One region of the Rothia sp. HMSC072B03 genome, then DNA from elsewhere that is predicted to be linked to it. Evidence: predicted binding sites of a transcription regulator. Region 1 holds the regulator's gene; the other holds the start of a gene.
The links. The regulator LexA, encoded in region 1, represses DNA repair genes until DNA is damaged. The targets are predictions, from matches to a motif close to TCGAACANNTGTTCGA.
Positions count from the first base shown of each region.

Region 2: ruvA (Holliday junction branch migration protein RuvA) is a predicted target of LexA. The motif match lies at 2,286-2,301, and genes of this name have one in related genera.

Region 1 covers NZ_KV797963.1:23,244-38,358, forward strand. The annotation lists gene HMPREF2630_RS00295 (DUF1844 domain-containing protein) at 1-281, shown strand, start outside; gene HMPREF2630_RS00300 (HisA/HisF-related TIM barrel protein) at 442-1,224, opposite strand; gene HMPREF2630_RS00305 (type 1 glutamine amidotransferase family protein) at 1,224-1,964, opposite strand; gene HMPREF2630_RS00310 (LysM peptidoglycan-binding domain-containing protein) at 2,056-2,628, opposite strand; gene lexA (transcriptional repressor LexA) at 3,349-4,011, shown strand; gene HMPREF2630_RS00320 (ATP-dependent DNA helicase) at 4,251-6,323, opposite strand; gene hflX (GTPase HflX) at 6,336-8,015, opposite strand; gene HMPREF2630_RS00330 (class I SAM-dependent methyltransferase) at 8,214-8,837, shown strand; gene dapF (diaminopimelate epimerase) at 9,003-9,938, opposite strand; gene miaA (tRNA (adenosine(37)-N6)-dimethylallyltransferase MiaA) at 10,036-10,956, opposite strand; gene miaB (tRNA (N6-isopentenyl adenosine(37)-C2)-methylthiotransferase MiaB) at 11,042-12,556, opposite strand; gene HMPREF2630_RS00350 (hemin ABC transporter substrate-binding protein) at 12,592-14,049, shown strand; gene HMPREF2630_RS00355 (regulatory protein RecX) at 14,201-15,115, opposite strand, start outside.
Region 2 covers NZ_KV797970.1:508,306-523,420, reverse strand. The annotation lists gene HMPREF2630_RS08710 (type 1 glutamine amidotransferase) at 1-357, shown strand, start outside; gene HMPREF2630_RS08705 (YebC/PmpR family DNA-binding transcriptional regulator) at 505-1,263, shown strand; gene ruvC (crossover junction endodeoxyribonuclease RuvC) at 1,543-2,199, shown strand; gene ruvA (Holliday junction branch migration protein RuvA) at 2,423-3,043, shown strand; gene ruvB (Holliday junction branch migration DNA helicase RuvB) at 3,243-4,229, shown strand; gene yajC (preprotein translocase subunit YajC) at 4,534-4,908, shown strand; gene secD (protein translocase subunit SecD) at 5,019-6,722, shown strand; gene secF (protein translocase subunit SecF) at 6,725-7,873, shown strand; gene HMPREF2630_RS08670 (RelA/SpoT family protein) at 8,137-10,713, shown strand; gene HMPREF2630_RS08665 (type I restriction-modification system subunit M) at 11,232-12,857, shown strand; gene HMPREF2630_RS08660 (restriction endonuclease subunit S) at 12,869-14,071, shown strand; gene HMPREF2630_RS08655 (type I restriction endonuclease subunit R, EcoR124 family) at 14,277-15,115, shown strand, end outside.

The DNA.
Region 1 (15,115 bases):
TTAGCTCCGCGGCCATCCACATGATGAGCGCCGCAGCCGTCAAGTGCGGCCTGGCCTCCGACGAGAACGCAGACGATCTCAAGGACCTCGATGAAGCGCGCAAGCTCATCACCGCCCTGGCGGGCCTGGTCACCGCTGCCGCCCCCGAAATCGGTTCCCAGCACGCAGCACCCCTGCGCGATGGCCTGCGCACCCTGCAGTTGGCATTCCGTGAGGCTTCCCCCTTCCCGGACGAGCCCGGCAAGGGCCCCGGCGAGAAGCTGACCGGCCCGGTGTACTAAACCGATCTCTCGAACCGGCCGGCCTACCATGTCGCCCCCAATCTATTCACGGTAAAGCCCCGTCTCCCTCGGTTGAAGGAGGCGGGGCTTTACCGTATGTATTCTGCATATATTCTGCGCGGACTGGCGGGAGCCGACAGCCTTATTAGAAAGGAGAGATTTAGCGGGAGCCAGCGGCCTCGAGTGCCTGCTCAAAGCTAAAGTTCCCCACGTATAGCGCCTTGCCCAGCACCACGCCCTCCAATCCGTAAGGCACCATGGCGCGCAGCTTCTCAAGGTCCGCCAGCGACGCCACGCCACCGGACGCCACCACCCGACAGACGGTCTGGGCCAGCACCTCATCGAGCAGTTCCGCGCCGGGACCAGCCAGCGAGCCATCCTTACTCACATCGGTGACGATATAGCGACGCACGCCCACGCTTTCTAGCCAGGCCAGCGCCTCCGCCACCTCGGGGCCCGACCAGTCGGTTCCGCGAGCCACCGTCACCCAACCCCGCTCGGGGTCGTAACGGGCGTCGAGCCCCAGGGCTAGAAGATCAGAATCGGCGTAACGAGCCAGAGTGCCTTCAAGCCAGGCAGAATCCGCCAGCGCCGCGCTGGTCACGTTCACGCGGTCCGGGTTGAGACTCAGGGCTCGCTCCAGGCTCTCAGCATTACGCACACCGCCACTGACCTGAATACGAACCGGGGCAGAGCTCCGGGCGCTCTCGGCACGGACGGCGGCGGCAACCTCCGCCAGAACATCCGTATTCGTACCGCGGCCAAAGGCTAGGTCAAGATCAACCAGATGAATCCAGCGGGCGCCAGCCTTCACCCAGGTGAGCGCCGCCTTGACCGGATCGAGACGCTGCTCGCCACCGGACAGGGTGCCGCCCACAGGGCGTACCGCGTAGCCCTCGGAAATATCGACGGCCGGCAGAAGTTCGAGGATGGGTTTAGCCATTATGATTCCTCCCCACCGGTAGCGGATTCACCCGCGGCAGGCGACAGCCGGCCGGTCACCGCGAGGGACCCAACCCAGCGGCGCATAAATTCCGCACCCAGCTCACCGGATACGACCGGGCAGAACTGCACAGCGGTCAGCGGGCCGTTCTCCACCGCGGCAATATAGGGAGGTTCGGTTGCCGTCCAGCTCACCGCGGGAGGAGCGATATAGTCAATGCTCTGGTCAAAGACCCACTCAAAAACACCGTGCTCGGACTTGAAACGGGCCTCGCCCTCAATATCTTTGAGCAGTCGACTGCCGGTCGAGGGGGACACCGCGGAGGAGCCGGGCACCAGGCCCCGGGTGGAAAGCTCCACGCTCTCGCCGGGCCACTCCCCCATACCCTGAACCTGCACGCTGCCCAGCTGCGGGTGGTTCACCGCGACGGATTCAAAAAGGCAGCTCAGGGCGGCACCGGCCGCGAGCACCGGACGGCCACCGGCCACGCGGCGCCCAATCACGCGCTCAGCGTCCTTGGCTTTTAGCTCGTCGAACGCCTCAAGGGAACCGGCAGGACCGGCAACCACCATGCCGTCAGCCTCGCGGAGCTGATGCGGGTCAGCGGTGACGATGACCTCCGCACCCGAATCCCGAAGAAGCTTTACCATGGCGCCGTGAGTTCCGGAATCTCCCAGAACGGCGACCACGGGGCGCGGTGAGGAGACCGCGTCCTGATGGGACTGAGAGGGTGTTGACATCGCGTGCTCCTTGAGTAGTGCGGTAGGCGGTTCGTAGCCGATTCATAATCCGCTGACGAGTGAGCCGAAGCTCTCGCCTCGACAGCTTTGCCTAGTGGCGCGGCTTGGGAACCTCGAGGCGCTGACCGGCGTCGACAGCGGTGCTCGTCAGCGAGTTCATCTCCATAATACGCACCACGGTATCACGGACATCACCGCCGGGGTTCACCGACTGGGCGATGTCCCACAGTGTCTCGCCGTGCTTAACGGTCACAGTGGCTTGGGTAGCCGATGCGTTCTCAACACGGGGGCCGAAGGAAGGGCCGAGGAAGGTAATGGCGCCCAGCACCACGAGCGCGGCCAGGGTCAGCAGAGGCAGCCCCTTGAAATTGCGCAGGGGGTTGAAGCGTTCCAGGCGAGACGATAGGGAGCGAAGACCCGAGATAGCGGAGGGCACAAGGCCCGCACGGCGGGAAGACGATTCCCTCCCCTGCCCGGAGAGGTGCGCCGAACCGGAGCGTTCATTCACCGGAGCGGAGGGGGCCACAGGCCGAGCAGCCGCCGCGGTGGGAGAGACACTGCGGACGGGCGCCGGAGAGGCAGAAGACTGAGGAGCGGATGCGCGACGGGAGGAGCCTCGAGCGATGCGCGCGGACTGCCGTGCGTGCGCGGGGTGAAGTACCACCAAACCTTCCGGAAGGGTAGCAGACGCAGAGGCACGGTGAGGGGCCAAAGAAACTGCGGTCATAATTGTGGTTCCTTTCTCTCAAGCTCACTCCCGCGGTAATCCGCCGGGGTGAACGGTGCCAGCTCTCTCGAGACTCGGCGGGTGAGTTGAGTGTGGTTGTTCGTTTTTCTGCCCGGGACCCGACACGTCGGGTCAAGGAACGTTCGGGGTTTTGTCTTGCAGACGCATTCCCCAGAACTCCCCTTCGGCATAAGGAAGGTCATTCGGTTTCTCGTTCGAATACTCTCGAACATTCGACAACCCCCTTCCAGACCCGCAAGGCAGAACGAGTATTCGAATTACATGGAGAATACCCCGTTTGCGCCCCGAAAATCGGGAGGGTTTTCCACTGTATCCGAATCCGTGTTCTAAAGTCTAGCAGATACATACTAAAAATTCCTCCGGTTTCGAAGAAAAAATCTAGTATATTTGTTTGAATTTGTCGGTAGAGTGTTCTACACTTGTGTCAAGAGATGTTCCACACGCTCGTGATGATTTCCATCATGGCGGGGCGTGACTCGCGACGGATCTAGAATCTAATCCACCCCTGACGAGATAAGGGGTATGTTTCACCTAAGCCGTGCGATATACGTCACCGTATGACGAACACGTGGACAACCCATCCGTGCTCCGCCGAAGGTACAGCAGCCTTCGGCGACACAGACCAAAGGAAGAGATATGGCAACAGCACCCCGCCCGGCGCTGACCGCGCGCCAGCAGAAGATTCTTGACGCGATCCGCACCGAGATTGAACAGAAGGGCTATCCGCCGTCCATGCGCCAGATTGGCGATATGGTGGGTCTTGCGTCTCTCTCTTCGGTCACCCATCAGCTTGGCCGACTCGAAAATATGGGCTACATTCGCCGCGATCCCAAGCTCCCGCGTGCCATCGAAGTGCTCGACGAAAACGGCGCCGGCATGCACACTCCCCTGCCTGAACTTCCGAACTTTGAGGTTGGCGAGGACGACCTCGTACCCGTCCCCCTCGTCGGTCGCATTGCCGCGGGCGGCCCCATCACCGCCGAGCAGTCTGTGGAAGATGTACTCGCCCTGCCGCGCCAGCTGGTCGGCAACGGCAAGCTCTTTATGCTCAAGGTCAAGGGCGATTCCATGATTGACGCCGCTATCTGCGATGGCGACTGGGTCGTCGTGCGTGAACAGCACACCGCCGACAACGGCGACATCGTGGCCGCCCTGCTGGACGATGAGGCCACCGTGAAGGTCTTCCGCCAGGTTGATGGCCACACCTGGCTCATGCCGCGCAACGCAAGCTACGAACCGATTATGGGTGACCGCGCCACCGTCATGGGCAAGGTTGTTTCGGTATTGCGTAGCCTCTAATCCCCGCTCTTCGCGAGAGCATCATGGGGTGCTATGCCTCCCGGCGCCAACGCCCCGATCTGGTAGCTACGTCCTTTGAGACTTCAGCGCTTCCAAAGCCCATAACGAACAAAGCCCCCGGCACTCGCAAGTTTGCGAGTGCCGGGGGCTTTTCTCTGACTCTACGGGGAAATAGCCCTGCGGGGAAAACGCGCCGCCCGCTCAATACACGATGGCCCGCTCAGCACACGGTAGACGGGCTACCTGTCGATGGATTCCGATAGACGGGCCAGCGCACCCACCACGGCCTGCTTATTCTGGGTGGGCCACATCGGCGGCATGGCCCTCATCAGGTAGCCGCCGTAGCGCTTCGTTGCGAGTCGCGAATCCAGAACCGCCACGACCCCGCGGTCATTCACCGAACGAATCAGGCGACCCGCGCCCTGCGCCATGCGGATAGCCGCGTGATGCGCAGAGACGGCCATGAACCCGTTACCGCGGTGACGGTTCACCGACTCCGTGCGGGCCTGCGCAATCGGATCGTCCGGTCGCGGGAACGGGATGCGATCCATCACCACCAGACGGCAGGAGTCTCCGGGGACGTCAACGCCCTGCCACAGGCTCATCGTGCCGAACAGGCACGAGTCAACATCCTCGCTAAACTCCTCCACCAGGGCCTTCAGCGAGGATTCACCCTGCAGAAGAATATTCAGATCGCTTTGCTCACGCATATACTCTGCGGCGCGCTCGGCTGCACGCTTCGAGGAGAACAGCCCCAGGGCACCTCCCTCGGACGCCTCGCACAGCTCGCGAAGTCGCTCCAGCTGGCCCTCGTGCACGCCAAATCCCGGGGGCTTCAGATCCCCGGCAACGTACATGATGCCCTGCTTGCGGTAGTCGAAGGGCGAACCCACATCGATGCTCGTCCAGCGGGGAGCCCCCTCCCCCTGCAAACCCAGGGCGCCGGCGGCCACATCGAAGGAATCGCCCACCGTCAGGGTCGCGCTCGTTAGGATTACGGTGCGGTCGGCAAACAGACCGTCGCGCAGCTGCAGGCCAACGCTCAGCGGGGCGATATTCAGGGTCGCCGGGTCGGTATCGGAGGCGGCCACGTAGCGGCCGTTCTCCCAGCCGCCCTGACGCGAAACCCACAGCACATCCTGCTCAGCCGAAGCCTCCAGGATGCGGTTGCTCACCTCGTGCACCTCCGAGACGCGGGAACGGGCCATCTGCAGGCCGGCGTCGGCCTCCTGGCCGTCCGGTTTCGTATCGGAGAGCGCGGCGCGGGCCGCATCGTTCACCGCGGATAGGGCCGTGAGCAGGCGACCGTCGAGGCCGTTGAGCAGCCCTTCGGGCAGGCCCTCCAGTGCGGTTTCCAGGGTTCCGGCGGCCATCTCCAGGGCCCCGGAATCGGCCTTAGAGTGTTTCTTCACGCCTCGAGCGGCGCGGCGAACCATCGCAACGGTCAGCGATCCGGAAACCGCACCGGTCACTCGGTCCACCAGCTCGTGGGCCTCGTCGATGATGACGGTCTCGTGCTCGGGCAGAACCTTCATACCCTCGAAAGCGTTAATGGCCAGCAGGGCGTGATTCGTGATGACGATATCTGCCTCGGCGGCACGACTACGCGCCATCTCGCTAAAGCACTCCTCCACCAGCGGGCAGCGGCGGCCCAGACATTCGGCCGCGCTCACCGAGACCTGAGCCCACGCGCGATCGGACACACCGGGCTTGAGCTCATCGCGGTCGCCGGTCTCCGTGCGGTCAGCCCACTCGCGCAGGCGCACGACTTCCTCGCCCACGCGGGAGGTCGAAGAAGGCATGTCGAAGAGGGCATCCTGTTCCTCTTCGGGGTAGCCGCCCTCAAGCTTGTGCAGGCACAGGTAGTTGTTGCGGCCCTTGAGCAGGGCCACCTGCGCCTGCGACTCCGGGCGCGGCTCCAGTGCTTGCAGAAGACGCGGAATATCGCGGTTCACGATCTGTGCCTGCAGGGCCAGGGTCGCGGTAGCCACCACGATAGGCTGGTCGGACTCCCCCACGCGAGCGAGAGCCGGAACCAGGTAGCCCAGAGACTTACCGGTGCCGGTGCCGGCCTGCACGAGCAGATGTCGTTGCAGTTCAAGGGCCTGCGCTACGTGCGCCGCCATCGTGCGCTGACCGTCACGTTTCTGCCCGCCCGTGGCCTCCACAACCTCGTCGAGCAGGTTCAGGGCATCCTTCGCACCGGGCAGGGTCTCAAGCTCCTGCCCGGTGAATCGGGTGCCCTCGGCTACGGGTACAGTCCCAGAGGCGTTTTTGGGCGCGCTAGTGCGTCCCGTCGTCTTCTGCGTCACGTTAATCGGTTCCTAGCGAGTCTCGGCGCTATCGGCCTCGGCGGTGAGGGCGCGGGCCTCGGCCAGCTCCTCTTCCAGAACCTCCAGCAGGTCACCCTCCAGCACGTACTCGGCCAGGTCCGAGGCGACGTCCTCGCGGACCAGTGCCGTCACGAAGGTGCCGTCCGATACGAAGTCGGTGCTCTTAATCTCTGCGTCCCACTCGTGCAGGCGCGAAATAATCTCGCCGTGGTTGTAGGGAATCAGCAGCTTGACCTCAATCGAGGGGCGCGGAATCGTGTCCGCAATCTTCTGCTTGAGCTCCTCGATGCCCTCGCCGGTGCGTGCCGATACGATGACGTGCTCGGGCTCGCGCTGGCGCATCCGCTCCAGCACGAAGGGGTCGGCCGCGTCGGCCTTGTTCAACACAATGATTTCGGGGATGTGGCGGGCGTCCACCTCGGCAAAGACCTCGCGGACGGCGCGAATCTGGCCCTCCGGGTCCGGGTGAGAGGCATCCACCACGTGCAGGATGACGTCGGCGTCGGCAACCTCCTCCAGGGTGGAGCGGAATGCCTCCACCAGCTGGGTCGGCAGCGAGCGCACGAAACCCACCGTGTCGGAGAGGGTGTAGCCGATGCCGTCGGGGGTCTGCGCCTTGCGCACGGTCGGGTCCAGGGTTGCGAACAGGGCGTTCTCCACGAGCACGCCCGCGTCGGTCAAACGGTTCAGCAGGGAGGACTTACCGGCGTTCGTGTAACCGGCAATAGCCACCGAGGGCACGCGGTTGCGGCGGCGGTTCAGGCGCTTCGTCTCACGCGCCGGCGCCATCGCGGCAATTTCACGCTTGAGCTTGGCCATGCGGGCGCGCAGGCGGCGGCGGTCCATCTCAATCTTGGTTTCACCGGGACCGCGCGAGCCGATACCCTCACCGGAGGCGGCACGGCCACCCGCCTGACGGGACAGGGAGGCGCCCCAACCGCGCAGACGCGGCAGCATGTACTCCAGCTGAGCCAGCTCAACCTGCGCCTTACCCTCGCGGGACTTAGCGTGCTGTGCAAAGATGTCGAGAATCAGGGCGGTGCGGTCGATGACCTTCACCTTGACGATATCCTCGAGGGCGCGGCGCTGGGAGGGAGCCAGCTCGGAGTCGACAATCACTGTGTCGGCGCCGGTGGCCTCCACGATGTCCTTGAGCTCCAGGGCCTTGCCGGAGCCGAGGAAGGTGCCCGGGTCCGGCTTGAGGCGGCGCTGAACCAGGCCGTCCAGCACCTCGGAGCCGGCGGTCTCGGCCAGCGCGGCCAGCTCACGCAGGGAGTTTTCGGCGTCCTCGACGGTGCCTTCGGTCCACAGGCCGGCCAGCACCACGCGTTCCAGGCGCAGCTGGCGGTACTCGACCTCGGTGACGTCCTCCAGCTCGGTGGAAAGGTTAGCTACTCGGCGCAGGGCGCGGCGCTCGGCGAGGTCTTCCTGATCTCCATCGAACTCGGAGTGCTCACGCTGAACATCGGAAATTTCACGCGCGCGGGTGTCGAGCACGCGGCGGCTACCGCGCGTCGGCGCGCTCTCGTGATGCGCGGTGCCCGCGGCATCGTAGGTGGTCAGTGAGGAGGCGGACTGGGAGCGGCCCAGAACGCGGTCCACGGTGCGGCGCAGCTGCTCGTCGCTCGGCAACTTCTCGGCCTCAGATACGGAATTATTCTTAGAAGTCATACGCCTTCCATTCTACCGCCGTTGCCCCGCTCGGGTAGGGGGTTTGGTCACCTGTGCGCTCAGGGCGTGCAGGCGGGCACAGCACCGTTCGGGCCAGGAACGCTGGGCCGTGCGGGCCAGGAGCGTCAGGCGGGATCGGGACGCCGTTCTGCCCCCCGGGAACCGGGCCGGTGCGGGCCTCCCGGTACACTGGATAGCATGAGCGAGCAGCATTACTTTTCTGAGACCCCCGAGACGGAGTTCAAGCCCCGCCCCGTGCAGGTGGAGCTGGCAGGCCGCAAGGTCACCGTCACCACCGCCAACGGCATTTTCAGCCCCTCCGGCATCGATAAGGGCACGGCCATCCTGCTTCAGGAGGCCCCCGAACCCCGCGGCGAGCGCCTCCTCGATATCGGTTGCGGTTGGGGCCCCATCACCCTGACCCTGGCGATGCTCGCCCCGCAGGCTCAGGTACACGCGGTGGACGTCAACTCCCGCTCTATCAGCCTGACCGAGCGCAACGCCGCCGCGCTCGGGCTGCCGAACGTCACCGTGGGAACCCCCGACTCGGTGGATCCCGAACTGCGCTTTGACACCATCTGGTCGAACCCGCCGATTCGCGTGGGCAAGGAGGTTCTGCACGAAATTCTGCTGACCTGGCTGCCGCGCCTGGCCCCGGAGGGGGACGCGTACCTGGTGGTGCAGAAGAACCTCGGCTCCGACTCGCTGCAGAAGTGGCTGGATGCGAAGCTGGAGGAGCTGTACCCCGGCGAGTTTGAGGTGTCGCGCTACGCAACGGCGAAGGGCTTCCGTATTCTGCTGGTGCACCGCCACGGGGCCTAAACCGCCCGGCGAAAGCCACCCGGCTAAAACCGCTCGGCGAATGTCGCCAACCGTTTAAGACATAGCGGCGGGTGTTTTCTGAAAGGATCTCAGAAAACACCCGCCGCTTTTCTATATCAAGTCTCTGCGCGCTCCGGTTCCGGGGCAGTACCTTAGCTCGTTCCCCTAGCGTAGCACCACGGTCGAAACCATCTGCGCCGGGCCGGCCAGCACCACGTGCTCGAGGTCGTCCGGGCCGAGCACGAAGGTGACGGCCAGGGTACCGCCGGGCACGTGCACGAGCCATTCGTCCGGCGCCTCCTCGCCGCCCCAGAACCGGGTGGCTGCGGCAGCCGCACAGGCGCCGGTACCGCAGGAGAGGGTCTCGCCCACACCGCGTTCGTGCACGCGCATCCGGATAGCGCCCACGTGGGTGCTGCCGTCATTTTCCAGCTCGACCGGCACCACGAATTCGACGTTCGTGCCATCTGCGGGTGCGGGGTTAACCTGCGGCTGGCTGTACAGGTCCAGGCCGTCCAGCTTGCCCTCGGAGCCGAGCATGACCACAGTGTGCGGATTGCCCATCGAGATGGACAGGCCGGCGCGCGGGGTCTTCAGGCCGCGGGCGGACACCAGGCAGTCCTCGCCTCCCTCGCGGGCGGCGTCACCGTGGATGAAGCTCCAGGGGCCCATGTCGACGGCGTAGCCTTCCTCGGTGCGGGCGACGGTCTTCACTCCGGCGCGGGTGGCAATCTGCACGGTCTGGCCGACCTCAAGCTCGATCAGGCCCTCGGTGCGCAGGTAGTCCACGAAGGCGCGCACGCCGTTGCCACACATCTCGGCGATGGAGCCGTCACCGTTGCGGTAGTCCATGAACCACACAGCGTCGGGGTATTCCTCGAGGAGCTTCTGGCCGCCGCGGGAAGAGGTGCTTCGGGCAGCGCGAATGAAGCCGTCCGCACCGATACCGAAGTGGCGGTCGCAGGCGCGGGCGACCAGGTCGGGGGTGAGGGCAATCTCTGACTTTTCATCCGTCACGAAGATGAAATCGTTGCCGGTGCCGTGACCCTTGGTGAGGGTCAATCCTGCCAGCTCGCCCCAGGTGGAGGGGTTCTCGCTCATATGCTGTCCTTAAACGTCGGGGGCCTGTCCGTCTATGATTTTACCGCGCCGACCGGTTCGAGGGGGTATCTGTTCGGCGGCGGCTCGTTATTGTGGCTTATCGGGTGCTTTCGCGGATGATGGCTTCCGCTTCATCGGCAAGGGTGGGTGAGAGCGCATCCAACCAGTGCACACGCTCATCTCCCCTGAACCAGGTCAGCTGGCGGCGCGCGAACTGGCGGGTGGCAATTGTCGTGTCCTCAATCGCCTGCTCCACGCCGTAGTCTTCGTCCTCAAGGGCGCGGGCAAACTGCGCGTAACCAATCGCGCGGGAGGCGGTCTTCCCCTCCTGCAATCCCTGCTCGTTCAGGGCACGCACCTCGTCCAGCAGGCCGCGCTCGTGCATGAGCTCCACGCGGCGGTGCAGACGCTCATGCAGCAGGACACGATCCATATCCAGACCAATCTGCACGCTCTCGGTCACGTACTCGCGCACCGGCATGAACGCAGAAAACGGGCGGCCCGTCACCTCGAACACCTCCAGGGCGCGAATGATGCGGCGCTCATCCTTCACGCGCGCAGCCGACTCAGGATCGACCTCCGCCAGGCGGGCGTGCAGGACCCCGATGCCCTCGGTGCGCGCCTGCTCCTCGAGGCGCTCGCGCACCCGCGCATCCGTGCCGGGAAACTCCAACTTATCCAGGGCGGCGCGCACATACAGGCCCGAACCGCCCACCAGAATCGGGTAGCGGCCACGGCCGCGAATCTGCTCAATCAGCTCGCGGCTGCGCTCCTGAAACTCCGCTACGGAGGCCTCGTCCCGCACGTCCATAATGTCCAGCAGGTGGTGCGGAACGCCTCGCATCTCCTCCGCGGTGACCTTCGCGGTGCCGATATCCATGCCCCGGTAGAACTGCATGGAGTCGGCGTTAATGCACTCACCGTTCAGGCGCAGAGCCAACTCAATCGCGAGCGCACTCTTACCGGTGCCGGTCGGGCCCACAATAGCGATAACGGGCAGAGTTTCGGAGATAGTCATGCGCCCCATTCTACCGGTTCCCACTGCCCCACTCGCGGTGAGGATGAGGACCCGAAGAACGGGGCGCACGACTCGCTATGAAAGATTAGGGGCGCAGGCCGATGGTAGGCATGCCCAGACCCACCGGCGCACCGGGAACCTGGGTGGTGCCGGTACCGCAGGAATCCGCCTGGGAGCGGTCCCACGCGTCGCCGGCGCGGGTGCGGCGCAGGCTGTACTGCTCGGCGGTCGGATCGGAAATCAGGTGGAAGGAGCCGGCCTCGGTAATCGGCACGGTCACCATGTCGCCGGGGCGGGGAGTCTCGCATCCCTCGGGCACCGAGAAGTGCACGAGGCGCTGGTCCGGGCCGCGACCCGAGAGGCGGTGGGTCTGCTCGGCCTTACGACCGGCCTCCGCCACGACCATCAGCTCAACGGTCTTGCCGAGCTGCTTGCGGTTTTCCTCGCCGGCGATGCGGTCCTGCAGGGCAATCAGGCGCTCGTAGCGTTCCTGCACGACCTCCTTCGGGATCTGGTTCTCCATGGTCGCCGCCGGGGTGCCGGGGCGAATCGAGTACTGGAAGGTGAACGCGGAGGAGAAACGAGCCTGCTCCACAACCTTCAGGGTCTCCTGGAAGTCCTCCTCGGTCTCGCCGGGGAAGCCCACAATGATGTCGGTGGTAATCACGGCGTTCGGGATGCGCTCGCGCACCTTCTCCAGAATGTTCAGGAACTTCTTGGAGCGGTAGGAACGGCGCATGTCCTTGAGCACCTTGTCGGAACCGGACTGCAGCGGCATGTGCAGCACGGGCATGACGTTCGGGGTTTCGGCCATCGCGTCGATCACGTCGTCGGTAAACATGGCCGGGTGCGGGGAGGTGAAACGCACGCGCTCCAGGCCCTCAATTTCACCGCAGGCGCGCAGTAGCTTGGAGAACGCCTGGCGGTCGCCGAACTCCACGCCGTAGGAGTTCACGTTCTGGCCCAGCAGGGTCACCTCGATAGCGCCGTCGTCGACCAGCGCCTGAACCTCGGCGAGCACGTCGCCGGGGCGGCGGTCCTTCTCCTTACCGCGCAGCGAGGGCACGATGCAGAAGGTGCAGGTGTTGTTGCAGCCCACGGAGATAGACACCCAGCCCGAGTACACGTGATCGCGCTTGGTCGGCAGGGTCGAGGGGAACACCTCGAGGGATTCGAGCAGCTCGGCCTGCGCTTCGTGGTTGTGGCGGGCACGCTCCAGCAGGGCCGGCAGGGAGCCGATGTTGTGGGTACCGAAAACGACGTCCACCCAGGGCGCTTTCTCGATGATGGCGTCCTGATCCTTCTGCGCCAGGCAGCCGCCCACGGCAATCTGCATGCCCTCATGGCGGCGCTTGACGGGGGCCAGCTGGCCGAGGTTACCGTAGAGGCGGTTGGCGGCGTTTTCGCGCACCGCGCAGGTATTGAAAACAACCAGGTCGGGTTCGACGCCCTCCTCAGCGCGAACGTAGCCGTTAGCTTCGAGCAGACCCGACATTCGTTCGGAGTCGTGCACGTTCATCTGGCAGCCGAAAGTGCGCACTTCGTAGGTGCGGGGGCTGGTTTCGGTGGTCTGGGCGGAATCGCTGAGGGTCGAAGTCATGCCCTATAGGGTATCCGATGGGGGATAATGGCTCTATGCAGGTTTCCCTTAGTAGTAACTTTTCGCGTTTTTCACCGAACGATTCCTCTGGTTCTTCCGATGCCCCCGCGCGACAGGCGGAGGCTCCCGAGGTGCTAAACCCGGAGGAGGTCGCCCCCGAGGCCGGGCGCTCCCCTAGCGCCGAGGCCGGCTCTACCGACGATGCTCTCATCGAGGCTCTCATCGAGGAGGCCATCGCCCTCTACACCCCCGTGCCGCCCCAGGCGAGCGCAGACTCCGCCGCGATGCGCCGCAACCTCTCGCGCATGTTGGCCTGGGCGAAGGGCCTGGAGCAATCCGGCGGCCGCGACCTTGCGAGCGTACAGATTCTGGGCACCGGCATGCGCTCGGTCGTGGTGCGTGTGAACTTTGAGGCAGCCGACCCCGCGGAGGCCGCCGAGGCCCTGCCGTCCTCCCTGATTCTTAAGCGCTACCGCCGCAAGGATTCCACGCAGAACGCCGGCGGCTTCGGGTACCTGCGCGAACGCTACGGCCTGCCGGCCCTCAACGAGCAGGTGCCCGGGCTCTTCCCGCGGTTCTACGGTGCCGATGCCGAGCTGCGGGTCATCGCGCTCGAGGATGTAAGCGCCGGAACCGCCGAGGGTGAGCAGTACTCGGTCGCCCACGCCCTGACGGAGGGCACCAAAGAGCAGGCCCTGAACGCGTTGGACTACTACGTGGGGGCCTACCGTTCGCTGGCGCGCGCCGGCATCATGGGCGAGGCCGTGGAAAGCTACCGCGCGAACCTGGCCCGCGCCGACCGCAAGGCGCAATTCCCCGGGGCCATCGCATCCCCGGCGCTGGCCGAGCGTGGCCTCAAGCGAATTTACGGCGTGGACGAGCAGGAACACCCCGAGAACCACGAGGGTTTCGAGCTTCCCGAAGACCTCGAATCGCGCAGCACTCTGCCACCCGCCGTGGAGGAGCTCTCCTTCCGCTTCCGCCGCGTGGTGCAGCCCTTCTTCACCAAGCGTCCGCCCGTTCCCGAGCAGTTCAAGCTCAACCGCGGCAGGGTGTATATGCTCTCTTCGGGCGATTTTTCGCCGCAGAACGTGCTCATCGGCCCGGCCGAGGAGGCACCGGTGCGCATCGTGGACGCTGAGGGCACCTGCCTGCATCACCGCGGCTTCCCCTTCGTCGAGGCCATGCTGGGCTTCCCCTCGTCGCCGGAATACCCGCGCTACCGGGTGGACCGTCAGCGGGCCCTGCCGGCGCTGTACTCCGCGCTCTTCGATGATGCTCCGCTCGAGGCGCACCTGGCCGAGGATCTTGCGGTGTGCACCGCGGTCACGGTGTGCGTGCTCGTGGAGCTCTACTCCGCTTCCCCGCGTGCGGTTCTGCTCCCGATGATTCGCCGCGAGGGCGCGCAGCTGATGCGCCTGCTCCTGCAGATTTCGGGTTCGCAGGATGCAACCCTGGCCGAATGTGCCGAGCGTCTGGACGCGCCCGAGTAGGGAACGGCCATAGGCCTTCGACAGGGGGCTTTATAGGGTTTTAAAAGGGTGAGCCCGCCACAGAGTATTTCGGTGGCGGGCTCACCCTTTTGCTCGTCATAGTGCCGAGCGTAGCTGCGCAGTCCTCCTGCCGGCTTCCTACCGCAGGCCCCTACCAGAGGTCGTCCTCCGCGCCGTAGGCGGCAAGCTCCTCGCGGATTACCGACATCGATACCGAGGAGGAGTAGCCGCGGCGCGCAAGCATCCCCAGCAGGCGACGGGTGACCCTATCCTTCTCGGCGCGGTCACTCAAATCCATGCCGGGGCGCAGCTTCTTACGCACCAGCTCGGCGGCGTCCTCACGTTCCTGCTCGTCGGTACGCTGGGCCAGGGCGTTCTCCGCTTCCTCACCGCGCACCCCGCGTTCAGCGAGCTCGCGGCGTAGCGCGGCGCGGGAGAGCTTCTTGGTGCGGCTCTTCTGCCGCACGAAGGTCTCGGCGTATTCGGCGTCGTCGATGAGCTTGGCCGCCTCGAACTTATCGAGCAGCGGCTCGATGAGCTCGGCTTCGAAGCCTTCTGACTGGAGCTTCTTGCGCAGCTGCCCCCTGGTCTTTGCCGAGTAGGCCAGCTGGTTGTACACGATGGTCTTGGCGCGGGTGTAGGGGTCGGCTTCCTCGGCTGCACGGTCGGCGCGCACCTTCTGCTTCCAGGAGGGGCCCTGCCCGCCCATCCCGTCGGAGCCGTTCCCGCCGTTTCTCGGCGCGCGAACCCCGGAGGCTTGAGAGGCTCGGGGCGCGGCCGGGCGCTTGCCGCTGCCGATACCCTGAGCCTCCTCCTCGGCGATACCCCGAATAAAGGCTTCCTCGGCCGCGGTGAGCTTCTCGTTCAAGCTGCTTCCCTCCCTGAATAGGTTGCTCCCCGAGCCGCGACCCGCGGGGCTCTTACGGGTTTCCTCTTCCTCGCTCCGGGCCCCGAATGCGGGCGCGTAGGGCGAGCGCTTCTGCATCTTTTCCCGCTGCGCCGGGCTCATGCGACGGAATCCGCGCTTGTACTCGCTCGGCTTCTGCCGGTTCGAGCGCTTCTTCTG
Region 2 (15,115 bases), on a different contig from region 1:
ACGGTCGGCGGCGACGAACGCCTGATTGGCAACATCGTGGAGGAGTCCGAAGAGTTCGGCACCGTCATCGGTTTTGAGAACCACTCGGGCCTGACCTACCTGGGTTCCGGATGCACCCCGCTGGCTACCGTGACCAAGGGCGAGGGCAACAACGTGACGGACTCTTACGAGGGTGCACGCGTGCACAACGTCATCGGCACCTACCTGCACGGCTCGCTGCTGCCGAAGAACCCGAAGATTGCGGACTACCTGATTGAGCAGGCCGCAATTCGTCGCTTCGGCGAGTTCACTCCGAACGCGATTGACGACTCGCTGGTGGAGAAGGCGCGCGCCTCGGCCGCGTCTCGCCCCCGCTAGCGGTTCACTGACGTGCTATTCCGGGCGCTGGCGTGCACTCTAAGAGGTGGTGTGCGCCTCCGCTACGGTATAGTTGATTGAGTTATAGTACAGTGCGCGGGGCGTTTCGCCGTGCCCGCGCAGAGGTTTTGACTAAGGGAGATACGAATGTCGGGTCACTCTAAATGGGCGACTACTAAGCACAAGAAGGCCGCTATCGACGCCAAGCGCGCGAAGGCTTTCGCGAAGTTCATTAAGGCTATTGAGGTTGCGGCACGTATGGGTGGCGCCGATATCGCCGGTAACCCCGCTCTTGACCTTGCTGTGTCGAAGGCGAAGAAGAACTCCGTCCCCAACGACAACATCGACCGCGCTATCAAGCGTGGCGCCGGCCTGACCGGTGAGACCATCGACTACACCGAAATCATGTACGAGGCACGCGGCCCGCAGGGTACCGCCCTGTACATCGAGTGTCTGACCGATAACCGTAACCGTGCAGCGTCTGAGGTTCGCCTGGCCGTGACCCGTAACGGCGGCACCATGGCTGACCAGGGTTCGGTTGCGTTCCTGTTCGAGCGCAAGGGCGTTGCTGAGGTCACCAAGACTGACGGCCTGACCGAGGACGACGTTCTGATGGCTGTTCTGGATGCCGGCGCCGAAGAGGTCCTGGACGAGGGCGATATCTTCACCGTCATCTCCGCACCTACCGACCTGCCCGAGATTCGTAAGGCTCTGGACGAGGCCGGCCTGGAGTACAACAACGACGACCCGGTCTTCCGCCCGACCATGCAGGTCGACCTGGACGCCGAGGGCGCCAAGAAGTTCCTGAAGCTGGCAGACGCCATCGAGGAACTGGACGACGTGCAGAACGTCTACTCGAACGCTAACGTCTCTGACGAGGTTGCTGCTCAGCTGGAAGCCGAGTAGTCACCGCCCGAGCGCGCCACTTCTGAGCGTGCACTGAAGCCACTTCCCGGCCGGCCCACCGCGCGTGGACCCGGCGGGAGGTGGCTTTTGAACGTTATGCCGGTCGGCGCCCGGCCTAAACGCCCGGCCGTGCTCCGGCTGGCGGCCCCGCGAACTGCGGTATCGCAGACTTTACCCCGCGAAGGCTCCGCGAAGACCCAGTGAAGACCCCGCGAACTTTGGAAAGCGAACTGTGGAAGGAAAGCACACGTGAACGCTGCATCCGCCGCGCGCGATAGCATGCGCGAAAACCATACGGTCGCCGCCGTGGACCGCGTGCCGGGGGCGACCCGCATCATGGGCGTGGACCCCGGCCTCACGCGCTGCGGCTTCTCAATGCTCGACATGACCGCCGACCGTAAGGCGCACTTCGTGAACGTGGGCGTGGCGGGTACCGACCCGGCCCGCACGCTGGACCAGCGCATCCTCTGGATTTTCAACGCGGCCTCGCACTGGCTGGACACCTACCGGCCCGACGCCCTAGCGATTGAGCGCGTCTTTGCGCAGGAGCAGGTGAACACGGTGATTGGTACGGCGCACGCCTCGGGCGCGGTGATTTCTGCCGCGGCGATGCGCGGCGTGCCGGTGTTCTTCCATACGCCCTCCGAGGTGAAGGCGGCGGTGACCGGTAGTGGCCGCGCGGATAAGGCCTCGGTGGGTCGCATGGTGACCCGCATTCTGGGCTTGAACGCCATGCCGAAGCCCGCGGACGCGGCCGACGCGCTGGCCATCGCCATCTGTCACGGCTGGCGCGGCGGCGGCATCGGCTCAGGTATTAACATGTCGGCGCAGACGCAGACGCACCAGGGATCGCGGCCCGCGAAGGCTCGCCGTGCGGGTTCGCTGACCCCCGCGCAGCGCGCCTGGATGGAGGCGGAGGCTAAGGCCCGCCGCTAGGGGTGCCGACTCGTTACCCTTCGAGCAAACCCCTTCGAACGTACCGGGAGCTGGATTCGCTAAAGAATTCGAATATCCCTTGATTTCAGAAGAAATATTCTAATATACTGATAGTATCTTCCCGTGGCATACCCGCCGGCCCCGATGCGCGCCGGCGGCACAGCAGGCCGCGGGGGAGTGCAGTATCGTTCGCCCCGGCGCGGGGCATTGAAAGGTGGAGAGAATGATTGCATCACTGACCGGCCGCGTGGCCCAGGTGGGGCTTGACCACGCGGTGATTGACGTTAATGGTTTCGGCATGCTGGTGCACGCCACCGCACGCACTCTCTCCAAGCTGCGCACGGGGGAGGAGGCCACCGTGCTGACCACCATGATCGTGCGCGAGGAATCCATGACCCTCTACGGTTTTTCGGAACCGGCCGAGCGTGAGGTCTTTGACATGATGCTCTCGGTCTCGGGCATCGGCCCTCGCATCGCCCTGGCGGTGCTGAGCGTGCACACCGCCGCGGAGGTGGAGCGAGCCGTGGCCACCGGTGACGACAAGGCCTTCACGAAGGTTCCGGGCATCGGCCCGAAGGGTGCCCGCCGCATCGTGCTGGAGCTTGCCGGCAAGCTGATTCTGAGCGACGGCCAGACCGACGAGCTGCCGCTGAGCCAGGGCATCGTGTGGAAGCCGCAGGTGCTGGATGCGTTGACCTCCCTGGGCTGGAGCGAGAAGGACGCCTCCGCCGCCATCGACGCGTACGTGAAGCACAATCCCTCCGCCGAGAGCGAGCCGGTGGGCGTGGCTCTGCGCGGTGTGCTCGCATCCCTGGGTACGCAGAACACGGTGGGTCGCCACTAGGGCCGCTCGCCGAGCCCTTGGCTGACCCCGGCCGATTTTGGCGCGCCCGTTACCTCGCGCCTCATTCACTCCACGAAAGAAGAATTTTATGACCCAGAACCCCTACGATTCGCAGGCCGCGGTATCCCCGGTTTCCGGCGGGTATTTTCCCGGTCAGGTGCCCGGCGTCCCGGGTGCGCCCGCGCAGCGCCTGGTCGCAATGGAAGAAGAGCCCGAAGAGAAGATGATTGAGGCGGCCCTGCGCCCCAAGTCCCTGGACGACTTCGTGGGTCAGCGCCGCGTGCGCCAGCAGCTTTCCCTCGTGCTGGAGGCCTCGAAGATGCGCGGCCGCAGCGCCGATCACGTGCTGCTTTCGGGCCCTCCCGGCCTGGGTAAGACCACCCTGGCCATGATTATTGCGGCCGAGATGGACGCGCCCCTGCGCATCACCTCCGGCCCCGCGATTCAACATTCCGGGGATTTGGCGGCGATTCTGTCTTCGCTGACCCCCGGCGAGGTGCTGTTCCTCGACGAGATTCACCGCATGAGCCGCCCGGCCGAGGAAATGCTCTACATGGCGATGGAAGACTTCCGCGTGGACATCGTGGTGGGTAAGGGTGCCGGCGCGACCTCCATCCCGCTGGAGCTTCCGCAGTTTACCCTGGTGGGCGCAACAACCCGCGCGGGTCTGCTGCCCGGGCCTCTGCGCGACCGCTTTGGCTTTACCGGTCACCTGGAGTTCTACTCGGTTGAGGAGCTGGAGCTGGTGCTGCGCCGTAGCGCCGGCCTGATGGACATGCAGATTACCTCCGAGGGCTTCACCGAGATTGCGGGTCGCTCCCGCGGCACACCCCGTATCGCGAACCGCCTGCTGCGCCGCGTGCGCGACTGGGCCCTGGTGAACGGCGTGGACCGCATCAACGCGCGTGATGCCGCGACCGCCCTGGACATGTACGAGGTAGATTCGCGCGGCCTGGATCGCCTGGACCGCGCCGTGCTGGAATCGCTCATCCACAAGTTCGGCGGCGGGCCGGTTGGCCTGTCCACCCTCGCCATTGCGGTGGGGGAGGAGACCGAGACCGTGGAGACCGTGGCGGAGCCCTACCTGGTGCGCGAGGGCCTGATTGGTCGCACCCCGCGCGGTCGCGTGGCCCTGCCCGCGGCCTGGGAACACCTGGGTCTGGAGGCCCCCGAGATTCAGCTCTAGAGCCGCACCGGCCAAGACATACAGCAAGTAGCCCGTGGGAGGTATCGCCCCTCCCGCGGGCTCTTCTACGCGTTCGCAACAGCTCTTCTGCAGGCTCTGTCGGCGTCGCCAAGCCCTGCCGACGACATAAAATTACGCCACGGGCTGGACAAAACTCAGGTAAACCTCACAAAAACGCTGGTTCGGTGCGCTAAAGCTCCTGCTCTCGCGTAGGATGGATACGTACTGTATCTACGATTCCACGCCTTTTAGCACGCTCAACCCGCGCGGTGAGCGGTGCAGGTGCGGATGTGAAAGTGAGACCATGGATTTTAACCTCCTGATTATGATTGCCATGATGGCGTTCCTGGCATGGATGATGTTCTCCGCCCAGAAGCGTCAGCGTAAGCAGATGGAGGAACTGCGTGCAATGCAGCAGTCTCTCGTCCCCGGCACTCAGGTTATGACCGGTTCCGGCTTCTACGGCACCGTCGTCAGCACCGATTTCGATGACAATAAGATTCAGCTGGAGCTGGCTAAGGGCGTTGTTATCACCGTGGCGCTGAACGCAATTATGAGCGTTGTTGAGGACGAGGCCCCCGCCGCACCCCTGACCGAGGACGTCGAGCCGGCATCCGCGGAATCTCAGGTTCCCGCGGAAGGCGGCGTCTCCGAGGACTCCTCGAAGACCGCCCAGTAACTTAAGACCGAACGACCCGGCGCCGCGCACCCGGCGTCGGGTTTTCGCGTCCGCTAAGGAATCTGTAGAACACCAAATCTACACACGAAAATACTCATAGAAGGAACATTATGGCTAAGCGTTCACCGCTTGCAGCCGCGCGAGGGGCGCTCCTCTCGATGGTCCTGCTCATGGTTGTGATGGCTGCCGGCATCTTCGGCAGCACCTACTCGGGAGGCTCCTGGGCGCCGAAACTGGCCCTGGACCTCTCGGGTGGTACGCAGATGATTCTCTCCCCGAAGGTCAATGGATCATCGGACGGGAACGTTACCCAGGAGCAGCTGAACCAGGCGGTTGAGATTATTCGTCAGCGCGTTGACGGCGCCGGCGTGTCTGAGGCGGAGGTCACCACCTCCTTCGGCTCGGGTAACAACGTGGTCGTCTCGGTTCCCGGCACGATTAGCTCCGAGACCCGTCAGCTGATTCAGGCATCCGCAAATATGACGTTCCGCCCGGTCCTGGTGGCCGGTGAAGGCGCCGCGGTTGCCGAGGGATCCCGCACCGCGGACGACAAGCTACCCAAGCCGACCGCCGAGCCGACCGACGGTTCGGACCGCAACTGGATTACCGCCGACCTGTACAAGCAGTACGAGGCGAAGGACTGCACCGCGGCCCGCAACGAGGACACGGATAGCGCCGACCCGACCAAGCCGATGGTGGCCTGCTCCGCCGACGGCAAGGAGAAGTACATCCTGGGTCCCGTGGAGCTGAACGGTAGCGATATTTCTACCGCGAGCCACACCCAGGAGACCAGCGGCCAGGGCGTAACCACCGGTCGCTGGGCTGTGACCATTCAGTTCAACGATGCCGCCCGCGAAAAGTTCCAGAACATCACCTCCCGCCTGAACGCGATTCGCGCCCAGAACTCTTCTGATGCGCGTGCTCGCTTCGCGATTATGCTGGACGGCAAGGTGCTGTCCGCCCCGATTTCGCAGGCCGTGATTTCTGACGGTAAGCCGCAGATTACCGGTAACTTCACCGAGCAGGAGGCGAAAGCTCTCGCCGACCAGCTCAAGTATGGCGCCCTGCCGATTAGCTTCACGATCCAGTCGGAGCAGCAGATTTCTGCAACCCTGGGTTCGGAGCAGCTGCGCGTGGGTCTGCTGACCGGCCTGATCGGTCTGCTGCTGGTGTTCATCTACTCGCTGTTCCAGTACCGCCTGCTGGGCTTCGTGACGATTGCGTCGCTGGTGGTTGCCGGCATCATTTCGTACGAGGCGATCGCCCTGCTGGGTTGGGCCCTGAACTACCGCCTGTCCCTGGCCGGTGTGGCCGGTCTGATCGTGGCGATTGGTGCGACGGCCGACTCGTTCATCGTGTACTTTGAGCGTATTCGTGATGAGATTCGTGCGGGCCGCACGATTCCCTCGGCCGTGAACCACGGTTGGAAGCGCGCATCCCGCACGATTCTGGCCTCGAAGGCCGTGAACCTGCTGGCCGCCGTGGTGCTGTACGTGGTGTCTGTGGGTTCGGTGAAGGGCTTCGCGTTCACGCTGGGCCTGACCGCAATCGCCGACCTTCTGGTGGTGTACCTGTTCACCCACCCGGCGCTGACCCTGCTGGCGAACACCCGCTACTTCGGCGAGGGTCACCGCCACTCGGGCCTGTCGCCTGAGTCGCTGGGTTCCACGCCGCTGTACCGCGGTGCCGGTCGCATCCGCACCCCGGAGGAGAAGCAGCTGAGCATCGCCGAGCGTCGCCGTGCGGAACGTGCGGCTGAGGAGTCGGCCTCCGACGACGCTGCTTCCGCTTCGGACGAGAAGAAGGAGAGCTAGGCATGGCTACCGATGTGAAACCTAATGCTTTTGCCCGCTTCGGTAACGACCTGCACTCGGGCGCCCGCTCATACCCCTTCGTGGGTAAGCGCCGCCTGTGGCTGGCCCTGGCCGCGCTGCTGATGGCCGTCTCGGTTCTGATTCCGGCGGTTGGCGGAGGCTTCAACCTGGGTATTGACTTCCGCGGCGGTTCGGAGTTCGTGGTCTCGAAGACCGCGCACGTCGATGTCGCAACCGGCGAGCGCGTCATTCACGAGAAGGCGAAGGATGCCTCCGAGGTTCACGTGACCAATATTGCGCCGGGCACGATTCGCGCGCAGATGAGCAAGCTCAGCGACGACGAGACCCTGCAGGTGAAGAAGGCCCTGCAGGAGGCGTACGGTGTCTCTGAGAATGACGTGACCTCCTCGTTCGTGGGCCCGACCTGGGGTGCGGATGTGACTCGACAGGCCTTCTGGGGCCTCGTGGTGTTCGTGATCCTGGCCCTGGTGGGTATGGCCTTCTACTTCCGCACCTGGAAGATGTCGCTGGCCTCTATCGCGGGCCTGTTCTTCACCGTGGTGGTGACGGTCGGCCTGTACGCCGCGTTCGGCTTTGAGATTACTCCGAGTGCAATTATCGGCTTCCTGACGATTCTGAGCTACTCGCTGTACGACTCGGTGGTGGTGTTCGACAAGATCCGTGAGAACACGGACGGCGTGCTGGAACGCCGCGACACGACCTTCGCCGAGCAGATTAACCTGGCCGTGAACCAGACCCTGGTCCGCTCGATTAACACCGCAATCGTGGGTGTTCTGCCGGTGGGCGCGATCCTGTTCATTGGCGCGTTCATGCTGGGTGCGGGTACGCTGCAGGATCTGTCGCTGTCGCTGTTCGTGGGTATTCTGGTGGGCATGTTCGGTACGCTGTTCGTGTCCGCCCCGCTGTATGCGACGCTCCGCCTGGGTGAGGCTAAGATTCGTGAGCACACCGCGAAGGTTGAGAACGGCGACTTCAAGGACGACGAGGAGGCTGAGGAGTCTGACTCTGAGGGCTCCGAAGACTCTGGCAATGAGGGCTCCGAGGATTCCGCGGAGGCGCCCGCCAAGAAGTCGGTCAAGAAGTCGGCCCGCGCGACGATTGAGATTCATCGCGTGAACGTAAGCGAGTAGCCCGCGTTCTCGCCGATGCTGGGGGAGTCGATACCGAAAGGTGTCGGCTCCCCTTTAGCGTGCCTGGTTTAGCCTGCCCGGGCGTGTGCGGTTGGGGCGTGTCAAAACGCCGCATAGTTTGGTGCCTTCCGGGCCGCTGGGTACGATAAGAGTAGAAGAAGCTGTGCGCCCGCGTGTGAGCCAGCCAACCGGCCCGGTGGTAGCTTTCAACGATGAGGAACCCGAGCGTGCGGCTGATTATCGTGAGCCCGAAGGAGCCTGGAATGAGTGCAGAACCTGCCGTGAACGCCAACGCTGAGACCCCCGCGCCGAACGAGGTTGCCCAGGTGAAGCCCTCCCAGCCTGCGCCGAATCGGGCTGACGCTAACCGAGCCGCGGCTGACCAGAACACCGCAGCGCATCCTGCTGCGGAAGCCGAGGACAAGCCCGCGGTTCGCCCCGCCGGCCCGATTCCCCTGCCCGAGCCGGATGCATCCGTCGCGAAGAAGCACCGCGGCTCGCACCGCGTTATGGCCGCCGGTGGACGCAGGCCGAACCGCCTGGTCTTTGGCGGCCGCACCACCATGCAAACCTCCGACGCGAACGGCGAAACGATTCACTTCTCGCCCATGATCGCGCCGGTCGTGCGCGCGGTGCGCCGCTACCACCCCGACGAGGATATCCGCGTGCTGCAGCGCGCCTACGAGGTGGCGAACCACTACCACGAGGGCCAGAAGCGTAAGAGCGGCGACCCGTACATCACGCACCCGGTGGCGGTGACCGCGATTCTTGCGGAGATGGGCGCGACCGGCCCCGTGCTCGCCGCCGGCCTGCTGCACGACACGGTGGAAGACACCGACTACACGATGGAGCAGCTCACCGAGGATTTCGGCGAGGAAGTCGCCTACCTGGTCGACGGCGTGACCAAGCTGGATAAGATGACGTACGGTGAGAACGCCTCCATCGAGACGATTCGTAAGCTCGTGCTGTCCATGAGCAAGGACATCCGCGTGCTGCTCATTAAGCTTGCCGACCGCCTGCACAACGCCCGCACCTGGCGTTTCGTGCCGCAGGCTTCCGCCGCGAAGAAGGCAGAAGAGACCCTGAAGATTTACGCGCCGCTCGCGCACCGCCTGGGCCTGAACACGATCAAGTGGGAGCTGGAGGACCTGTCCTTCGCCGCCATGAGCCCGGAAATTTACGCCGAAATGGTGCGCATGGTCGGCGAACGCACCCCCGCGCTCGAAAAGTTCCTGAATGAGGCGCGCACCAAGATTACGGAGCGTCTGAAAGAGGTTGGCATTGAGGCGACCGTGACCGGCCGCCCGAAGCACTACTACTCGATTCATCAGAAGATGAAGACGAAGGGCCGCAGCTTCGACGAGATTAACGACATTCTCGCGGTGCGCATCATGGTCGAGGAAGAGGCGGAATGCTACACCGTGCTCGGCCACGTGCTGTCCCTGTGGCCGTCGATGACCGGCCGTTTCAAGGACTACATTAAGAACCCGAAGAACAACAACTACCAGTCGCTGCACCTGACCGTGTACGGCCCGGGTAACCTGCCGCTTGAGATTCAGATCCGCACCTACAAGATGCACGAAGAGGCTGAGTACGGCGTGGCGGCGCACTGGCGCTACAAGGCGGCATCGCGCGGCGAGAAGGTTGCGCCTCGTGGCGGCGCGCCCGCGAAGGACCCGAAGGAGCCGGGCACCCAGACCTCGGCGATGATGAACGTCGGCATCCTGCAGTCCATTGCCGAGATTTCGAACTCCAACCCGGAGTCGGAGAAGTTCTACGAGTCGCTCGCGGACACCCTCGACACCGACGAAATCGTCGTACTCACCCCCAACGGTGAGGCAATCGCCCTGCCCAACGGCTCCACCCCCGTGGACTTCGCCTACGCCATCCACAGTGAAGTCGGCGACCGCACCGTCGGCGCGAAGGTCAACGGCCGCCTCGTGCCGCTGCACACGGTCCTGCCCACCGGCGCCACCGTGGAGATCATGACCACGAAGAACGAAGACGCCGGACCCAGCGAGGACTGGCTGAAGTTCGTTCGCTCCTCACGCGCTCGCACGAAGATTCGCCAGTACTTCGCGAAGGAACGCCGCCTGGAGGCGCTGCTCGCCGGCCGCGAGATGCTCACCAAGAGCATGCGCAACAGTGAGCTGCCGCTGCAGAAGATGATGAGCCCGGAGATTATGACTCAGGTGGCTCAGCTGCTGCACAAGAACGATGTGGCGTCACTGTACCGTGCGATTGGTGAGCACGAGATCGCGCCAAAGCAGGTCATTGACACCCTCGTTGAGGTGCACCGCGGCGACGAGCCGGCACCCGAGGTTGAGGTCAGCGACTTTGACGAGACGCTACTGAAGTCGACCCGCAAGGCGATTGGCGATAACGGCGTGATTGTGCCGGGCGCTGAGGGTGTGCTGACGAAGATTGCGCGCTGCTGCACCCCGGTCCCGCCGGATGACATTATCGGCATTGTGACCCGTTACAACGGCATTTCGGTGCACCGCCGCGACTGCCCGAACATGCGTAACGCTGACGAGGAGCCGCGCGTGACCACGGTCGAATGGGCGTCTTCGCCGTCCGCTACGTACCGTGTGCAGATTCAGGTGGAGGCACTGGACCGTAAGGGCCTGCTGAGCGACCTGATTCGTGCGATTTCTGAGTCGGGCGTGAACATTCTGGATGCGCGCGTGCACACCTCAGAGGATCGTACCGTGGTGGACCGCTTCGCCCTGGAGCTGGGTGACCGATTCATGCTGGAGCACGTGCTGAACGTGGTCCGTAACGTGACGGGCGTGTACAAGGCGTACCGCCTGACCGGCGCGAAACCCTCGGAGGCGTAGGCTCTTTAGAAATATCCTTCATGTGTTGATTTTTGGGTGCTGGTTTTTGTACTCTTGAGTTAACCGTTCGGCCCGCTACTCTTGATGGAGTAGACGGGCCGGATTTCTATTTTCTGGTCTTTACGTTGAGAAGCCACATGTGTTTCGAGAAGCCACTTCTTTGGTGGCTTCTCGAAACACATGTGGCTTTTCGCTGTCTATGGGGGAGGGGTCGGGGGAACTTTCGATAGGTTAGTGTCTTCACTACGGGTTAAAGACCCACGGCGAAGACACTAACCTATCGAAACAGCCAGTGGCTCGGCGATGACGAACCGGCGAGTGCGGGGTCTGGGGGAGCCGTATACTGAAAGAGTTCGCGCTGCCGGGTACGAAACGGCTTGTGGAAGCTATGAACGCTCCCACCGAGTAAGGCATCTAAACCGGCGCTGGCGCATGTGTACGACCGGGACCGTACGGGTCCCGAACTTTTGACGTTTCTGCGACTAGAAACGATAACTAATGAGAGGTTGACCGCCCCTATGACGACGCAGTCTACGGATTCTTCCGCTACTACTGACGAGCACCGTAACCGCAATGCGGAGCGTGCGCAGCTGCACTCTACGATTTGGCGTATTGCGAATGACCTGCGCGGTTCGGTAGATGGCTGGGACTTTAAGCAGTACGTGCTGGGCATGCTTTTCTACCGTTACCTCTCTGAGAGCCAGGTGCGCTTTGTGGAGAAGAAGTACGGTCTGGACCAGGCTTTTGAGCTGATTCCTGATGAGGCTTTTGACGAGGATACTCGCCGCATGCTGGTGGAGGAGCGCGGCTTCCTGTTGCTGCCTTCGCAGCTGTTCTCTGTGGTGCACACGAAGGCTCGTCAGGATCAGAACCTGAATGAGACCCTGGCGAACGTGTTCAAGGCGTTTGAAGAGTCGGCGCGCGGTACCGACTCCGAAGCGAACGTGAAGGGCCTCTTCGACGACTTCGTGCTGGATTCAAATAAGCTGGGTGTGAGCCCGGCGGTTCGTCACGAGAACCTGCTGAAGCTCATGGATGCTGTGGCGGGCATGAATCTTGAGAAGGGTTACGAGGATAGCGAGAATGACGCTTTCGGTGACGCCTACGAGTACCTGATGGGTATGTACGCGGCGAATGCGGGTAAGAGCGGCGGCGAGTATTACACTCCGCAGGAGGTTTCGGAGCTGCTGGCGAAGATTGCCATGGATGGTCGTGATGCCGAGCAGATTCGTACCGTGTATGACCCGGCGTGTGGTTCGGGTTCGCTGCTGTTGAAGGTTAAGCGTGAGCTGGGTAAGAACTCGGACGGCCTGCGTTTTGTGGGTCAGGAGATTAACCTGACGACCTATAACCTGTGCCGTATGAACATGATTCTGCACGGTGTGCCGGTGGATGATTTCAGTATTGCGCACGGTGATACTCTGATTGACCCGAAGCACCGCGGCGGTGCGGGCGGCGATTTTGAGGAGCCGTTTGGTGCGATTGTGTCTAACCCTCCGTATTCGACGAAGTGGAAGGGCGATGATGACCCGACCCTGATTCATGATGACCGTTACGCTCCGGCGGCTGTGTTGGCTCCTAAGTCGAAGGCTGACCTGGCGTTTACGATGCATATGCTGGCGTCTCTGGATGAGGCGGGTACGGCTGCTATCGTTGAGTTCCCGGGTGTGCTGTACCGTGGCGGTACGGAGCGTAAGATTCGTGAGTACCTGCTGAAGCAGAACGTGGTGGACGCTGTGATTCAGCTGCCCGCTAACCTGTTCTATGGTACGAGCATTGCGACCTGCATTCTGGTGTTGAAGAAGGGCCGCCGCAAGGATCACTCGGTGCTGTTCGTGGATGCTTCGCAGCTCTTTGATAAGGGCACGAACCAGAATATTCTGGGCAAGTCGCACCGTGAGAAGATTCTGGATGTGCTGGCGGCTCGTGAGGAACGTGAGCATTTCTCGGCGCTGGTTCCGGTTGAGAAGCTGCTGGAGCAGGAGGCGAACCTGGCGGTGTCGAGCTGGGTTGAGCCGGAGGACACCCGTGAGCGTGTGGATATTGTCGAGCTGAATTCTCGTATTGAGAACATTGTGGCTCGTCAGGCTCAGTTGCGCGTGGAGATTGACGCTATTGTGGCGCGCCTGGAAGGCGGCGAGTAATCGTGGCGGACGTGACGAATTATATTGACCGCCTGGTGGCTGAGCTCTGCCCAGACGGGGTTGAGTACCGCCCGCTGGAATCTCTGGGAAAGCGAAATAAGGGAACTGCGATTACAGCCTCTAAGATGCGGTCCCTTGAGCCTGGTAATAAAGACCTGAGAATCTTTGCTGCTGGATCTACATTTGTTGATACTGATTCTTCAAATATTCCGGCTAAAGATATTCTGCATGGCCCGGCAATTATTGTTAAATCTAGAGGTTATATCGGCTTCGAATATTATGAGGAGTCCTTTACCCACAAAAATGAAATGTGGTCTTATACCTTAGATAGCAAGATTGTGGATCAGAAGTTTATTTACTATTACCTGCTGACCCAAGCATATTATCTGCAGGAACTTGCCCGGAGTAAATCAGTGAAACTTCCCCAGCTTGCTGTGAAAGATACGGATTCACTTGAAGTTCCTGTTCCTCCCTTGGAGATTCAGGAAGCGATTGTTGAAATTCTCGACAAATTCACGAACCTGGAAGCGGAGCTGGAAGCGGAGCTGGAAGCGCGTACTCTGCAATACGAGTACTACCGTGATTCGCTCTTCGAAGCCCTCGACTGTCCTCGTGTTCCTTTGGGCTCTTTTGCGCGGCTTGTGCGTGGTTCAGGTATGCCGAAAACCGATTTTTCAGAATCCGGTGTAGGTGCAATTCACTACGGTCAGATTTACACCAAATTTGGTACTGCAACCGCAGAAGTTATTGCGCACGTTCCGGAAGAGAAAGCGAAAAAGCTTGCTGTAGTTAACCCCGGTGATGTCATTGTGGCTAATACGAGTGAAAACCTTGAAGATGTTTGCAAGGCTGTAGCTTGGGTTGGAGAATCTGACATTGTTACTGGCGGTCACGCAACGGTTATTAAGGCTCCTGAGCAGAACGCAAAGTTTATTTCTTATTACATGGCGACTGGTCAGTTCAATAAGGATAAAAGGCGTCATGCTTTTGGTACGAAGGTTATTGATGTTGCGCCTAAGAACCTTGCGAAAATTGAGTTTCCCCTTCCGCCTCTGGAAGAGCAGCAGCGCATTGTCGATATTCTCGACCGCTTCGACGCCCTAACCACCAGCCTCTCCGAAGGTCTACCCGCAGAACTGGCAGCGCGTCGTAGCCAGTACGAGTACTACCGCGACCAGCTACTGACCTTCCCCCGTAAGGGCGAAAACCAGTAGCCACCCGCGCATCAAACCGCGCATCACGCGCAAACCCCGTGCAGGGGCGGCACCCGCCACCCCTGCACGGGCCGCTAGACCTCAACCACATACCTCAACCACACTCAACAACCAACACTCAAATAGCCGGGCTCACCAACCCCGAGCCCGCTAACCCCGTGCCCAACCGTCCACACACTCAACCCCCTACGCAAAGGAGCACCCCGTGGAAACCGTACCCAACCACCCCCGCCCCGCCGAAGGCCGCACCGAAAGCGTCCTCAGCTCGGACGACTTCACCGTCATCGCCAAGCTTGCCGAAACAAAGGACTACAAGGAATGGAAGGCCCAGCACCAGAAGAAGCGTGAGCACCAGAGCGAAGCGCAGCTCGAATCCGAACTCATCGAAACCCTCAAAACCCAGGGCTACGACTACCTGCCGGGCCTCACCGACGAAGCCGCGCTCATCCACAACCTGCGCGAACAGCTCGAACGCCTCAACACCCGCCCCGAAGAAGGCGCCTATGGCCCCAACAGCGGCTTCCACTTCACCGACGAAGAATTCGACCGTCTTCTCAAGAACCACATCGCCCGCTCCAACGACGGCATCCTGGAGAAGGCCAAGCTCATCCAGGAAGAACGCTTCATCGACTTCCGCCTCGAAGACGGCACCCTGCGCAACATCATGCTCATCGACGCCGCCTACCCCGCACGCAACCACATGCAGGTCATCAACCAGTACCGCGTACCCGCCCCCAACGGCAAGGTACTCAACCGCTATGACGTGACCATCCTCGTCAACGGCCTGCCCCTCGTACACATCGAACTCAAGAAGCGCAACGTAAGCATCCGCGAAGCCTTCCAGCAGATCGAGCGATACCAGAACGAAGGCTTCCAGCAGGACAAGCACCGCCTCTTCGAATACGCCCAGATCTTCGTCATCAGCAACGGCTTCGAAACCAAGTACTACTCCAACACCGTGCGCCACAAGCACGTCGAAGACCAGCAGAAGGCCGGCCGTAAGACCGACTCCGGCGGCTCCGCAGGCAAGAGCTTCGAATTCAC